Regions from separate parts of the Lysinibacillus sp. FSL P2-0066 genome, predicted to be linked through region 1. Evidence: riboswitches for the same ligand, from Rfam matches in the RefSeq annotation. Region 1 holds a riboswitch; the other holds the start of a gene.
The links. Region 1 has a riboswitch for thiamine pyrophosphate ahead of thiT (energy-coupled thiamine transporter ThiT). Riboswitches for the same ligand answer to the same signal wherever they lie in the genome.
Positions count from the first base shown of each region.

Region 2: another riboswitch for thiamine pyrophosphate. It lies ahead of thiW (energy coupling factor transporter S component ThiW); the one in region 1 lies ahead of thiT (energy-coupled thiamine transporter ThiT).

Region 1 is NZ_CP150202.1:3,844,164-3,852,479, reverse strand. It holds gene MKZ14_RS19220 (SMC family ATPase) at 1-1,703, shown strand, start outside; gene MKZ14_RS19215 (hypothetical protein) at 1,745-1,867, opposite strand; gene MKZ14_RS19210 (DUF4870 domain-containing protein) at 1,923-2,246, opposite strand; TPP riboswitch at 2,373-2,480, shown strand; gene thiT (energy-coupled thiamine transporter ThiT) at 2,614-3,174, shown strand; gene map (type I methionyl aminopeptidase) at 3,337-4,092, shown strand; gene MKZ14_RS19195 (hypothetical protein) at 4,121-4,834, opposite strand; gene MKZ14_RS19190 (polyphosphate kinase) at 5,034-5,858, shown strand; gene MKZ14_RS19185 (GNAT family protein) at 6,017-6,604, shown strand; gene MKZ14_RS19180 (carbonic anhydrase) at 6,677-7,240, opposite strand; gene MKZ14_RS19175 (hypothetical protein) at 7,420-7,554, opposite strand; gene MKZ14_RS19170 (aminopeptidase) at 7,695-8,316, opposite strand, start outside.
Region 2 is NZ_CP150202.1:834,838-843,153, forward strand. It holds gene MKZ14_RS03930 (BatA and WFA domain-containing protein) at 1-475, shown strand, start outside; gene MKZ14_RS03935 (VWA domain-containing protein) at 459-3,056, shown strand; gene thiW (energy coupling factor transporter S component ThiW) at 3,326-3,826, opposite strand; TPP riboswitch at 3,923-4,030, opposite strand; gene MKZ14_RS03945 (MFS transporter) at 4,097-5,293, opposite strand; gene MKZ14_RS03950 (ABC transporter substrate-binding protein) at 5,794-6,867, opposite strand; gene MKZ14_RS03955 (ABC transporter permease) at 6,864-7,661, opposite strand; gene MKZ14_RS03960 (ABC transporter permease) at 7,658-8,316, opposite strand, start outside.

The sequences.
Region 1 (8,316 bases):
AACAGGTTGCTTTAATCAAGCAAGCGGAGAAATATAAACATGCCGTAGAGTTAGCTAGGCAGGATGTAGTTGCTTCAGAAAGTCTCTATCAAGAAAGTAAAGAGGCTCTTCAACTTTTGCAGCAACGGTGGCTGACGAGTCAGGCTAGTATTTTAGCCAAACAGCTGAAGGAAGGAGAGCCTTGTCCTGTTTGTGGTAGTATGACACATCAGAAAGCACACAATGAGCAACTGGAAGTGATTGAGCTTACTCAAGTGGAAGCATTAAGAGCGAAGGCATCCGCAGACGAACGTAAGTATCTAGAGAAAGAGGCATTTTTAGCATCTACGCAGCAACTACTTCAAGATACCTGGCAACAACTTGAGGCACAAAATATTAAACAAGAAAACCAATCACAAATCATCGTTACCTTACATGAAGTGGAACAGGAGATTGCTGCATTAAAAGCCATTCATCATCAACTAGCTGATGTGCGATTAAAAATAAAGCATCAGCATGATCGAATAGAGCAACTACGGAATAAGCAAACAAAGCTAGAGCAATATTTAGCGGAGCAGATAAAAGAATGGACAAGATTAGAAGCAGTTGTAGAAGAACAGCTTAAGCAGATGCCTGCTAATTTACCAACTTTACAGCAATTAAAGCAACAACTTATGGATGTTAGCAAACAGAAAGAAGCGCTTCAAAAAAGTTGGCAAGCAAGTCAAGAAAATTTGCATGCAGCAAAGGAAGCGGCTAGCAATGCAACACTAACTGTAGAAATTGCCAAACAGTCCTTTGAGGAATTACAGCTTAAAATAAATGAAAAGCTTCAGCAATTTACAGCAAATATGCAAGAAATAGGTTTCGAAAGCTATGAGGCTTATGCTACTGCTAAACGGAGTGTCATACAATTAGATGCACTTCGAAAAGCATGTAGCGACTATGCTTTACAAGTACACACGTTGCAAATCCAGATTACCGAAGGGGCTACATATCTTCAAGGGAAAGAGAAGCAAGATTTAGTGGCGATGGAAGCAAGGGTAGAACAGCATCGTATTTCTTATGAGGAAGCATTTAAACGTTTGCAACAGTTGAATGGATTTGCACAAGCATGCCAAGGCTTTAGTGAAAAGGTGAAAGAAATAGCGAAAGAGCTTCATTTACTTGAACAAGAAGCAGGGCGAGTAAAGGAGCTCTATGGATTATTAAATGGACAAAACTCGAAAAAGCTATCCTTTGAGCGTTATATCCAAATTAATTACTTAGATCAAATTACAGTTGCTGCCAATATACGGCTATATCATTTATCAAACGGTCAATTTGAGCTTAGGCGCTCAGATAGGTTAGAAAAGCATGCGAAGCAAAGTGGACTTGGTCTTGATGTTTATGATGCCTATACGGATCAATTACGAGATGTCAAAACATTATCAGGTGGCGAGAAATTTAATGCTTCGTTAAGCCTTGCATTGGGGATGGCAGATGTGATTCAAAGCTTCCAAGGTAACATTCATATTGAAACGATGTTTATTGATGAGGGCTTTGGCTCACTTGATGAGGAATCACTAAATAAAGCAATTGATACATTAATTGATTTACAGGATTCTGGTCGCATGATTGGTGTAATTTCGCATGTACCTGAATTGAAATCTGCGATGCCAGCGGTTTTACATGTGGAAAAAACATTGAATGGCCATAGTCAAACCCATTTTGAAGTGAAATAAAATGAAGGTGTATTTCCAGAAAAAAGGAATACGCCTTCGTTTTATTTTTTTCTAGCTGGGGTTGTAGGCGTTGTTCCCTTTTTTGCAGCCATTACTTTTTTTACGATAGGAATAACAATAGGTGCTAACTTGACGGCAGTTTTTACAACGTTTGATACTTTCATCCTAAAACAGCTCCTTTTACAATTACTACTACCTGTTTCACTTAAAAATAAAACATTAACGGATAACACGAACAGCCTGAATTATATTCCAAATCACAATACCTAGTGAGACGAGCGCATAGATGGCGAATGAAGTAAACCAAATAATCATCATGGTCTTGTTGCTGGAGGTTGGATCTAAACTAAATGTAGAAAAAACAAAGACAATAAAGAATAGAATGCCAAAAACAAAAGGTATTAAATGAGAGACAAGTGCACGAATCGAATGTCTTTTTACATCACTGTCTTTTGTCACAAAATAAACAATTAATGGAACGATAAAAGGGGCGAAGAAAATACTAAGATAACTAAAGGCAGCTAAAATTTTTTGATTCTCCATAGTTGTACCTCCTTTTTAAATATTTACGCATGAAAAACAGCAAAGTTTCAAAAAATATATTGTATAGAAGGTTGTAATCCTCCTATCCATTGCGTACAATGAGATTGTTCAAATAAATTCAGATGTAACGACCACAAGGGGAGCTGATGATGTCAGCTGAGACTGGGCACGTAATGCCTTGACTCTTCGAACCTGTAAGTTAACGCTTGCGTAGGGATGTGGATAGAAACCGACACTTGTACGATGTGAGGCTCTGTCCTGACATCGTTTTTTCATTCTTAAAGGAAAAAGGTGTCAGAAAGAGACATATCAGCGCTTTTCTATTCCTGCTCTTGTATCCTACATCGGAACAAAGGAGAGAATATGTATGGACAAAAAAAGACTATTAATGCTAGTGGAGATTGCGATTTTTGCAGCGATTGGTCTCGTACTGGATCAAGTTTCCTTTAAAGTATGGGCACAAGGCGGTTCAGTTAGTCTTGTTATGGTACCAATTATGTTAATAGCATTTCGCTGGGGCTTAGTAGCTGGGTTAACAACGGGACTACTTGTGGGTGTTATGCAAACAATGTTTGGTTCCTATATAGTGCACTGGCTACAAGGATTATTGGATTATGGAGTTGCTTTTACAGTTGTAGGTTTAGCGGCGGTTGTACGTGGACCAGTGTTAGACGCTGCTAAACATATGAATAAAACAAAAATGGCACTTTATATAATAATAGGTACCGTTTTCGCAGGCTTCTTACGATACACAGCACATACAATTGCTGGTGCTGTATTTTTTGCCGAATATGCGGGCGACCAAAATGCATGGATCTATTCCATCATCTACAATGGTACATATATGCTACCAGCAACTATATTAACGGCAATCGTTGGTGTTCTTTTATTCACAGCCGCTCCACAATTAATGCAAAGAAAAGCTTAATGCAAGTCCCTTCACATGAGTGGAGGGACTTTTTTGTCGTGAATAGCTCTTTTAGCACTTTGCAAAGTAGGAAAGCATACAATATTTAAAGCGTTTATCGTTATACGCATAAAAAGTTATGTTATATTAAAGAATAGATATTAGATGAAAGGGACGTTATACATGATTGTAAAAACGCAAGAAGAGATTGAAGCTTTTAAAAAAATAGGACGCATTTGTGCTGAAATTCGTGAAGCGATGAAAGCTGCTACAAAACCAGGTGTTACAACACTTGAGCTTGATGAAATTGCTGGCCGCATGTTTGCAGAGGCAGGCGCTATTTCTGGACCAAAGGGAGAATATGATTTCCCAGGGTATACATGTATTAGTGTTAATGAAGAAGTAGCACATGGTATTCCAGGAAAGCGTGTTATTCAAGAAGGGGATATCGTAAATATTGATGTTTCTGGCTCTTTAAATGGTTATTTTGCTGACACAGGAATTTCATTTGTTGTTGGTGATGGCTATGAGGACAAAGAAAAGCTTTGTCGTGTTGCCAAAAGCGCCTTTGATCGAGCAATGACAAAGGTAAAGGCTGGATCTAAATTAAATCAAATTGGTAAAGCAGTTGAACGCGAGGCAAATGCTAATGGCCTAACTGTTATTATGAATTTAACAGGTCATGGCTTAGGTCAATCTTTACATGATGAACCCAACCATATTTTAAATTATTACGATGCATGGGATTCTACCATTATGAAAGAAGGTATGGTACTTGCGGTTGAGCCATTTATCTCAGCAAATGCAGAGCATATCGTAGAAGCTGGTGATGGCTGGACATTCGTGACACCGGATAAATCACTTGTAGCTCAAATCGAACATTCAGTCATTGTGACAAAAGATAAACCGATTATCTTAACGTCATTAGACGAAGAATAGGATGCAATGAAAAATCCTGCTAACCAATTTATTTTTGGTAGGCAGGATTTTTTTTAATAAATAAAATGCCAACAAAGAGAACACCACATAAAAATAAAGCAGCTGTAGTGACAAGTAGCTCATCAAAACCATTATGTATGGCGATTCCAATATAAGCCCAAATAAAAACACTCGGAAACATAACATCAAAGTGATGGAAACGGATATGTAGTGCAATTACTCCTCCTAATGTCAGTAAAATCACTGCCCAAAGAGGCGTACTGAGACCAAAGCCATTCCAACCATAAGCCGTTAACGTAAAGCTTGTATTTGTTATAAAAATAAATGTCATCCATGCCAAATAAATGGAGAAAGGAATACGACCAGACAAGGCTTTGTCCTGAAGAGGGTACGTATTATACAACATAAATAAATACAAGACTAAGAGTAATGTAATGCCAAGAGAAACAATAAATAACTCATGATGCCAGACGTATAACGTCAATGCTTGTAATATATTTATGCAACTAAAAAGCGCAGACTGTTTCAAAGTTGTCTTTTTCATGTTCATAACTAACCAATAACCGAGTAAAAAATAAATGATAATCCAAATTACATGACTTACACTAACTGGTGCAAATACAACAGAAAAACGATTAGCGATTTCTAGCGAAGATTGACCGTTGATGTTCACGAAAAAGGATGAAAAGGTTAGGATGATTGAGACAAGATAAGAGATTGTCATCATAATAAACCGAGGCATGTTTTCCTCTCCCTTCGTGTTAGATTGTATAGGGAAAAGACAAATAAGTATAGTACTGTCACTTTTTTTATTATAACGGAAATTTCCAACAATGTATTGTGTTGTTTTACTATTTATACCTACAATTTACCATGTCTGATAGGCATCCATATCTTTCTTTAGTACAATAAGAATATCCAAATAAAAGGAGTGAAGTTTCATGACACAAAATTTGAAAAATCTAGATCTAACTGTTGAACTAGACAAAAAAATGTATAAAAAGAAATTAAAAGTACTCCAATATGAAATGTTGAACGCACAACAATTTTTATTAAAAAACAAGATTGGCTTGATTTTGGTATTCGAAGGAATGGATGCAGCTGGTAAAGGTGGCGCTATTAAACGATTAATCGAACGTGTCGATCCTCGCGGTTATGTTGTACATCCTATATCTGCCCCTCAAGCTCATGAATTACGCTACAATTATTTACAACGATTTTGGAGAAAATTGCCTCAGCATGGGCAAATCGCTATTTTTGATCGCTCGTGGTATGGTCGCGTATTAGTAGAACGCATCGAAGGATTTGCAACAAAGGATGAATGGTCTCGTGCTTATGAAGAAATTAATAATTTCGAGAAGATTTTAACTGCAGGAGATTACATAATTATTAAGTTCTGGCTTCATGTATCAGATGAGGAGCAATTAAAACGCTTTAAAGAACGTGAACAAAACCCTTATAAATCTTGGAAGTTAACAGCCGAGGATTGGCGCAATCGAGATAAAACACCTCAGTATATTGAAGCAGCAAATGCGATGTTTGAAAAGACAGATAAAAAAGATGCGCCATGGATCTTAGTAGCTGGAGATGACAAAAAGTATGCCCGTGTACAGGTGCTACAAGAAACCATTGCACACATTGAACGAGAGGCTCAAAAACGTGGTCTTCATTTAACAAATGTGTTAGACAATACACAACTAGAGGATGCTGATTCCTCCAGTTTAGAAATAGTAAACGAGAAAAAGAAAGAACAAAAAACTAAATAATTGAATTGTGCTGTTATGACAATAAGACATGAGCTGTTTTGGTTGTAGCAGCCTCTTTTTTTACATACAATAATATAAAAATAGGGTTTGGAATGACGGATTGACCAATGTAACAAAGAGAAATGTATTGATTTTTATTGGAAGGCTAGTGTGGAGAAATGGTGCTTAAAATTTGGAATCTATTAAGAAAAAAGGGTGGGAATGTGGTAACGATAAAGGGGGAAAAATGCTACATCCGCACATTCCAAGAAAAAGATGCACGAAGTTTAACGGGTCTCGTAAGCCGTAATAAATATTTTTGGTCTATATACGAGCCACTGCAAAGACCTGAATACTATACAGTCGATGCTCAATACAAAAAAATCCAAGAAAGTCTCTATTTAATGGAGTCAAAGCGTGAATTTACGTTTGGTATTTTTGAGCATGGTACAAACAATCTAATAGGGCATATTGCACTTTATGCTGTCAAACGCTTACCGTACTCGAGTGCATTTGTTGGCTATGCGATGGATGAGATTTATGTTGGAAAGGGCATTGTCACAGAAGCTGTGAATATGGTGGTTCGATTTGCATTTGAACAAATTGGTCTACATCGTGTAGAGGCCTATGTATCAACACAAAATAATGCCTCCATGCGTGTATTAGAGAAGGCTGGATTCCAGCAGGAGGGTCTGCTAAGAAAGCTACTGTATATCAATGGTCATTGGGTAGATCACTATATGTATGCACGTTTAGAGGATGAATAGAATAATAAGTGCCTATCTTCCACATAGTGAGGATAGGCACTTGTTCTTTTATGAATGTATCAAGAAATAATTTTATTGTTTATTACCATCTTCAATTAAATCTAGATGACCTGTATTTGGATCAATTATTAAACCATGAACAGGTACGTCTTTAACCATTAGTGGGTGATTACGAATTGTATCGACACTTTTCTTAACACTTGTTGCTACATCACCGAAACCTCGTAAAAATTCTTTTAAATCAAAACCGGAATATTCCAACATTTTGATTGTTTCTGGATCGATGCCTCGTTGTACCATTTCGCTAAGCATGGCATCAGGATCAACCGCACTCATACCACAGTCATAATGTCCAACGACATACACCTCATCAGCTTGTAGGCCGTAGACAGCAACTAATAAACTACGCATAACTGCACCGAAAGGATGGCTTACTAACGCACCAGCACTTTTCACTATTTTTACATCGCCATTACGCAAATTCATCGCTTTTGGTAAAAGCTCTACAAGACGAGTATCCATACAAGATAAAACAACAATACGTTTATCAGGATATTTCGTAGTGATGAATGGCTCATATTTTTTTTCTTGTACAAACTCTTTGTTAAATTCTAGAATATCTTGTAACATTGTCATGAATATTGCTCCCTTCCTTACAAAAAATATTGTAGAGCAAAATTTTCAATATGCAAACAATAAAGACTGTATTCAGATAATTTTTACAATAAAGAAGCAGTTTCATACGCTTTAGTAGATGAAATAACTTATAAGCTATAAAAAAACAGCTACCTATAATAGTAGCTGTTTTTTACACATTAAAATTTTTCGTTTGGCTTTGGATCTACAGTTACTGAAGACTTGCTATCTAAACCAACTTGTAGGTAGTGGATGAAGAATCCCATTGAAATTAATAAAACTACTGAAAAGCCAAGAACAGTTGTAACGAACATTATTAGAGCTCCTCTCTACTTAAATGATCTACTAAAACTCCCTAAAACAATTATACAATAGGTTACTAGGAAAATCTAAGGATAATTTATGACAACCTTAACATACTTAGCCTAGAATACTATTAGTAGGAATGGATTATTTAGAATGCCCAATTTCCATCACGGAATATTGGGTCTATTTGATCATCATGTGTTATTCCGTTTATATTCATTTTATTCGAGCCAATCATAAAGTCTACATGTGTCAAGCTTTGATTAAGACCATGCGCACTTAGTTCCTCAGAAGTCATTTCTTTGCCGCCCTCAATGCAAAATGCATAGGCACTACCAATGGCTAAATGATTGGATGCATTTTCATCAAACAATGTATTGTAAAATAATAGGTTGGATTGTGAAATAGGTGATTTGTGTGGCACTAATGCTATTTCACCAAGGTAATGAGCACCTTCATCCGTTTCAATAAGAGAAGCTAAAATTTCTTGGCCTTGCTCCGCCTTGACGTCAATGATTCGACCATCTTTAAATGTTAAGGTGAAATTATCTATAATATTGCCGCCATAGCTTAAAGGCTTAGTGCTTGATACATAACCATTAACACCTGTTTTTAACGGTGCTGTAAAAATTTCTTCAGTTGGCATATTGGCCATAAATGTTTGGCCTTGTGTACTTTTACTACTACCTCCTGTCCACACATGATGTGGAGGCAGTTCAATTGTTAGATCCGTGCCTGGTGCCGTATAGTGCAGTGACTTAAATTGCTTT
Region 2 (8,316 bases), 1.6 Mb from region 1:
CCCTAAAGGAGATATTGTTATTTTAGCGGATATTGCCGATACTGACTGGCCCTTACATCCATCATTTCCACTATTTCTATGGAGTACTGAGCAGCAGCTAACAGAATCAGTTGGTTCACTTGGGATTTTTTCACCCAATGAACAGCGTGCAGTAGCTTTAGCGCAAGGAGACTGGAATGTTTATTCGCAAGAGGACGAGTTTCTTTCGTCTGTTACAAAGGGGATGTTAACTGCGCCAAAAGAGCCGGGCATTTATATGGTACGTTCAAATAATGAGGAAAAACAATTGATTGTCCAATTGCAAGCCCAAGAACGTGTTATTGAACAAGGAACAAGCTTTACATTAGGTGATATCTCAGACAACGGGAAGGAAGAAGTATCGATGACCTCTTTCGTACCTTGGCTAATTGTCATTATTTTACTATTGCTTGTTTCAGAGTGGGAGGTGCAACGACGTCGTGGATTTACGAATTGATATGCCGTTAGTATTGTTGTTACTCCTTCCATTATTCTTGTATTTTGGATGGACATACTTTCATGAGCGGCAGCGACTCAAAAGAAGTCATATTGTTGTACTTACTATTCGCATAGTGGCAGCAGGCTGTTTAGTTTTTGCACTTGCAGGACCGTATCTATTATTACCAATAAAAGAAGAACAAATTGTTTATTTAGTAGACCGTTCTGCATCTATGAATGGTACGGAAGATGAGATGGTTCAGTTTATTCAGGAAAGCCTACAATCAAAAAAAGAACCACAGCTTGCGGGCATTTATTCATTTTCCTCCACTTTACAAACAGAGGCCATTTTGTCTAAAACCTTAAAGGAAGTACCAAAACTAACTGAAATCAAAGCTACCGATCAAACGAATATAGAACAAAGTCTACAGCTTGCCACAGGTATTATAGATCCTAAAAAGGCAACTCGTCTTGTGCTATTAACAGATGGTAATGAGACAAAGGGAGATGCTTTAGAATTTGCTTCGAAGTTGAAAGGCTCCAATATTAGTGTGGATGTTAAGACTTTTAGTCAGCCAGTTGTCAACGATGTGTCATTAAAAAGCTTTGTATCCCCTCAGGTTGCTTATGTTGGAGAGCAGCAACAATTAGTGACAGACATACATGCAACATCAGCGGCCCAAGGTGAGCTGTTATTATATGAAAATGATGAGCTTATTCATCGAGAGGCCATTGAGCTGACTGAAGGCACGAATGTGTTTACCTATAAACATGCAGCAACAGCTGAAGGGCTTGTAAAATATGAAGCCGTTGTTCAAGTTGGTCAGGATGCTATTTTTGAAAACAATAAGCTAACGAGTGTCACAATGGTTCAAAGTGAACCACATTTATTAATCGTGAATGGTTATGAAACAGCTTCACCAATCGGAGCAGCACTTGGTAGTCAATCGATTGCCTATGATGTTGTAGCGCCCGACAGTCTACCAAATGAACTATCCAGCTATTTGCAATATAATGCTATTATTTTCGACAATGTGCCAGGTCATTTAGTGGGTGAAGCAAAAATGAGTGTTATAGAGCAAGCAGTCAAAAACTTTGGTGTTGGTTTTACAATGGTGGGTGGAGAAAATAGTTTTGGTCTAGGCGGCTATTTTAAAACACCGATTGAAACCTTATTGCCAGTGGAAATGGAAATTAAGGGCAAAGAGCAATTACCTTCCTTAGGATTAGTGATTGTACTTGACCGTTCTGGCAGTATGCAAGGCTCGAAGCTTGAGCTTGCTAAGGAAGCAGCGGCACGTTCTGTTGAGATGTTGCGAGACGAGGATACATTAGGATTCATCGCCTTTGATGATCGTCCTTGGGAGATTATAGAGACAGGGCCTCTTAGCAGTAAAGAAGAGGCTGTGGATACTATTTTATCAGTAACACCTGGTGGTGGAACAGAAATCTATAGTTCACTAGCTAAAGCCTACGAGAACCTTGCTGATTTAAAGCTCCAACGTAAGCATATTATTCTCTTAACAGATGGGCAATCACAGGCAGGGAACTATGAGGATTTAATTGCTGAAGGAAAAGAAGAGGGTATAACCTTATCGACAGTAGCGATTGGACAAGATGCCGATGCGAACTTATTAGAAGCGCTTAGTGACATGGGCAGTGGACGTTTCTATGATGTGATAGATGAGCAAACCATTCCTTCTATTTTATCTCGTGAAACAGCTATGATTTCCCGAACGTATATTGAGGACAATCCATTCTATCCGGCAATTTATAATGCACCAGGATGGAATTCACTGTTTGCTAATGGTGTCCCACAAATGAATGCATACATTGGGACAACGGCAAAACAGGGGGCTACTGTTGTGGCAGAAAGCGAGAAGGAAGATCCTGTGTTAGCCCAGTGGCAATATGGTCTTGGTAAAACATTTGCCTTTACATCTGATTCAACGGGTAAATGGACAGGAGATTGGGCAAGATGGCAGAATTGGGGAGCATTTTGGCAAACACTTATTTCTCAAATGCTACCAAGCTACAATGATGTAGCCTATGATGTAAGATTGGAAGCAGATGGTTCCTTTATGATTACAGACCCTACAAATGAAGCCGCATTTTTAGATATTGTAGCGGTAAATGAAGCAGGGGAGGAGCTAGAAACACAACTTGAAACCATTTCCGCATCTCAAGTTCGAGCTGTAGTACAAGCTGAACCTGGATTAATTTTCTTCCGTGTAGCAGATGAAAAGCAGGCCATTTACCAGGCAGGTCTAAGTGTTCCTTATAGTGCCGAATACGAACTACTCCCTGTAAATAATCAACTGATAGAAGAGTTGACTCAACAAACAGGAGGCACTGTTTTAAAGGAACCACAAGATGTCTTCCGTGACTTTACGACAAAAGGAGCAGATCGGCAAAATATTGCCACATGGCTGCTCTTAGCGAGTATGCTCCTATTCTTTATTGATATTACCATAAGACGTTTTGGTTGGAATTTCCTAACGAACGCGAAGAAGAAAGAGCCGCTGGTTGAGGAAAAACCTGTACAGGCAGAGAATACAAATGTAGCACAGTTATTAAAAGGCATGAAAAAGAGATCTTAAAATGGAGGAGGCAGTGCAAACTTTAATAGGTTTGCACTGCTTTTTTTGTATTGTTTGAATAGAGAGTTGCTCCCTTTGTAGAGAGCGGCAAGGTGATCTAAAAAGTGGGCTCTTTGCTCATAAGGAGAAGAAAGGCGCTCTAAGAAGAGCCATTGCCGCTCATAAAGGAAGAAAGACGTCCAAGTTTGGGCACAGCCTTCTCATAAAATGAAGAGAGACGCTTTAATTTGGACTACCCCTATTTCAAAGAATGCTCCTATTCTCCCCTCTCAATAAAGAGAAGAATTAAACCTCTTTACTAGCTCCGTTTTACACAAGCTGCTAGCAACCATAACACCTAAAATGGCGCCGATTATACTTGATGTTAAAAAGGCTGGTAGGAAGAAGAGAGCTGCTACAGATGTGCCCATGAATAATTTTGCATAAGGGACGGCAATAAGTGAAGCAAGAATGCCAGTGCCTACAACTTCTCCGATACATGCTAACCACATTTTACTGCTATATTTATAGGCAAGGGCAGCACAGAACGCGCCAATGACACTTCCAGGGATAGCTAATAGAGAGCCTGTCCCGGTAAGGATTCGAATGATAGCCGTGACAAAGGCAACAATAACTGTTGGTACGGGTCCAAGTATAATGGCTCCTATCACATTAATAGCATGCTGAACGGGGTATGCACGTGCGATTCCTGTTGGGATGGATATGAAAGTAGACCCTGCAACAGCAATGGCTACTAATAAAGCCATAACTGTTAATTTACGAATTGACATAAGGTTCACTCCTTTTGATAAAGTTCGTGAGGAAAAATAAAAAGGCCGCCTCCTTGAAACACAATAGGAAGCGGCCTTGCCTGTATATAGTGACAATAGCAAGTAGCGCCACTTCCCTCCGCTAGTATGAACTAGATCAGGTTCAAAGGGTCCGTATATTACCATATACGTCTCAGCCTTTTAAAGACTCCCCTAGTGGTTAAAATCATTCAATTTTGTGAATCAACAATAATGTAACATACTGCTAAAAATAGTCAATGATTTTTCAGACTATTTTGTATCGGGATGCATTAAATGAGGTGCTTTTTTCAATGTCCAGATGAGCGCAAGGAAGAAGCAGGCTAATAATATGATAGATCCGAAAATATAGGGGCTATTCATATTCCAGTCAAATAATAGACCAGCTAAAGCAGGTCCAATCATATTCCCAAGGCTCATATAGGCATTATTCAAGCCCGCAGCAAATCCTTGCTCTTTCTCTGCAAGCTTTGAGATAAGTGTATTAACAGCTGGACGAATTAATGTCGTTGCTGTAGAGAAAATCGTTGCTACAACTAATATAAGGGCAAAGCCAGAAACAAATAATATTAAGAAAATAGCAACAGCTGCAATAAATAAATTGACAAGTACTACTTTCATTTCACCGAAGCGATTGAACAGTGGTGTAATGATAAACATTTGTACTACTACTCCAAAAGCACCACCAACAACTAATATAATTGCTATATCCACAGGTGTGTAATTAAACTTTTCTGTCACAAATAATGATAATGTCGTTTGGAAATTTGCAATTCCGAATGAGAACACCAGCATAATAATAAGCATTACAAAATAAGGCATATGTATGGAACGAGCCATTTGCTTCGCCAGATTGTCTTGCTTTTGTTTCTGCTGAGCAGTGTTTGGTTTGGTAGATGGTAATAAGAAATAAGATAAAATAGAAGCTAGGATGGCTGCAGCTCCAGCGGTGAAAAATGGAAAATGTAAGCTTACCTTTGCTAAGAAACCACCGATTCCTGGCCCAATCATAAAGCCAAGAGACATAGCGGCACCCAACATCCCCATACCTTTCCCACGTTCTTCATAGGTTGTGACGTCAGCAACAAAAGCCATAATAGGAGGTGCAACAAATGCGGAACCTAGACCACCTAAAAAGCGTGCTAAAAAGAGCATCCATACATCTGTAGCAAGGCCGAAACCGATTTGAGCAAGACCTGTTACGATAAGACCGAAAATAATTAAATTTTTTCGACCGTACTGATCTGAAAGATTCCCAGCAATAGGAGAAAATACGAATTGAGCTAAGGCGAACGTTGCAATTAGCATACCTAGAACTTGTCCTGCTGCACCAAATATTTTTAAATACTCTGGCATGACAGGAATAATTATGCCGATACTCCCCATTGCGATAAACATATTAAACATTAAAATATACAAAGCCGCCTTATTGGACTTCTGCTGGGTCATCGAATGAACCCCCTTTTTGTAATCAAATATAGTACAGTCTATCATAAAGAATTATTGCTTGGCTAATAGTTAAGATTATAGAGTTGGTTCTATATTTAGAATGGTTTTCCACAAAAGGTTTCGTCAGGGCACCAAGAATTGTAAAATAATCCACTTTTGTAATAAGAATGGATGGACTTCGCTTGTGAAATTTGTGAGTTTGTCTGTAATGGCATAAAGTTTAACTATGTTCAGAAGTAATGAGTGAAGGTTATGTAATACTAAAAGTACATTTTTATGGCTTGCTTATTGATAAAACAATTTGTGCAGGATAGGTGACAAGTATCTATATGCGAGGTTTTTTCATAACAGAAGATGTGGGGAATCTTCAAATTCTAGTTAAATTATTTTCTAAATATAATAATACAAATAGTTGATGGATAATGTTCTTAATTTAATAGAAAGTTAGATAAGCAGAGAAAAAACTAGCGAATTGGTGTGAAACCAATTCGCTAGCTGAATTATCGAATACTCATTTTAAATTCTAAGAATAATTCATTGTATTTCCCTAAATAATCAGGTCCTAAATTTTTGTAGACCTCTAATGTGTCACGTTGTTCTTCAGAAGGATAGTAACGTTCGTCAGAAACAACTTCTTCGTCCATTAAGTCCATAGCTGCAATATTAGGTGTTGAGTAGCCTACAAAATCGGCATTTTGAGCACCAGATTCAGTACTTAGCATGAAGTTGATAAAGGCATGGGCACCATCAATATTTTTTGATGTTTTTGGGATGACCATATTATCAAACCATAAGTTTGAGCCTTCCTCAGGTACAGCAAAGTCTAGCTCTTCATTTTCATACATCATGTCAGCAGCTTGACCAGACCAAGTAAGGGCAACTGTTGCCTCATTATTGATCATTAACGGTGTAATTTCATCTCCAATGATCGCTTTTACATTTGGTGCGAGTGTGATTAATTTATCAGTAGCTTCGCGAAGTTCCTGATCATCTAGTGAATTCAGAGAATAGCCAAGACTGTTTAAGCCCATGCCAATGACTTCACGAGCACCATCTACTAAAAAGACTTTTCGTTTTAAAGAAGGGTCCCATAAATCGTCCCAAGAAGAGAAGTCTAAGTCACCAACTAGGCTTGGATTATAGACTATACCGACAGTTCCCCAAAAATAAGGGACAGAGTATTTATTGTTATCATCGAATGGTAAATCTAAAAAGTAAGGATCAATATTTTTTAAATTAGGGATTTTCGTTTTATCTAAAGGAATCAATAAATTTTCTTCCTTCATTTTTTCGATCATATACTCAGAAGGGACAGCAATATCATAAGCTGTTCCGCCTTGTTGAATCTTTGTCATCATAGCTTCATTGGAATCGAATGTTTCATAAATGACATGAATGCCTGTTTCTTTTTCAAATTCTTTTAACAAATCAGGATCAATATATTCTCCCCAGTTAAAGATGGTTAACGTATCTTTTCCACTTTTACCGCCACCTGCACTTAAGGCATCAGCCGCATAGAATAAAAGGGCTGAAACGACAAGGATGGCGATGGTTGCTTGAATTAGTGACTTCATCGTTGCCCCTCCATTCTTTTATTCGTACGACTTGTAATGAAATAATAACCAACAACAACTAAAACCGTAACAAAGAATACTAAACCAGAAATCGCATTCACCGTTAGAGAAATTCCTGCGCGGGCCATTGAATAAATTTCTACTGATAAAGTACTAAAGCCATTACCTGTTACAAAGAATGTCACGGCAAAATCATCTAATGAATACGTAAGGGCAAGGAAGAAGCCTGCAAAAATCCCTGGTTGAATATAAGGAAGAATGACACGCATCATAACGTCCTTTTTCGTTGCCCCTAAATCTAATGCTGCATCGATTAATGAGTTATTCATTTCTAGTAGCTTTGGTAAAACCATTAATACAACAATTGGTACACTAAATGCAACATGCGCTAATAAAACAGATGCAAAGCCCAGTTTAATACCTACCATTGTAAATAAAATTAAGAAGCTAGCCCCGATAATAACGTCTGGGCTGACGATTAAGACATTGTTTAAGGATAATAAAGTATTACGCATTTTAGAATCCTTAACCGTCACAATCCCAATTGCTCCCAGCGTACCAATAATAGTAGAAATGAGAGCAGAAAGTAATGCCACGATGACCGTATTTATTAATATAACAAGAAGACGTGAATCTTCAAAAACAGCTTGATAATGCTCCAAAGTAAAGGATTCAAAATTATTCATGGAGCCGCCACTATTAAACGAGTAAAAGATTAAATAGAAAATTGGAGCATAGAGAACGATAAAAACAATTGTTAAATAGACTTTGGCTGAAGCAGATAGTTTGTTCATCGTACGCCACCCCCTTTATCCTTTTGTCCCGTAATTAGCATGATAATCACCATGAATAAAATTAAGAATACAGCAATAGTGGAACCCATACCCCAATTTTGTGTCACAAGGAATTGCTGTTCAATCGCTGTGCCTAGAGTAATGACACGGTTCCCTGCAATTAAGCGAGTAATCATGAACAGGGATAGGGCAGGGATAAAGACGACTTGAATACCAGATTTAACGCCATCCATTGTCAATGGTAAAACAACACGACGGAAGGTTGTAAAAGCCGAAGCACCTAAATCACGTGCTGCATAAATGAGTGTTGGGTTTAAACGATCTAAAGAATTGAAGATCGGTAAAATCATAAATGGAATAAAGATATAGACCGACACAAAGACAAAGCTAATATCGGTAAAGAGCATTTGCTTTGGATCAAAGCCAAATACTTCGATAAATGCATTAATAGGCCCGTATAACCCAAAGATGCCGATAAAGGCATATGTTTTTAACAAAAGATTAATCCATGAAGGAATAATAATAAGTAGAAGCCAAAGTTGTTTATGCTTTGTCTTCGTTAAAAAATAAGCAGTTGGGTATGAAATTAATAGTGTAAAGAATGTAATTAAAAATGCATACCAAAACGAGCTCAAAGTCATCTTTAAGTAAACCG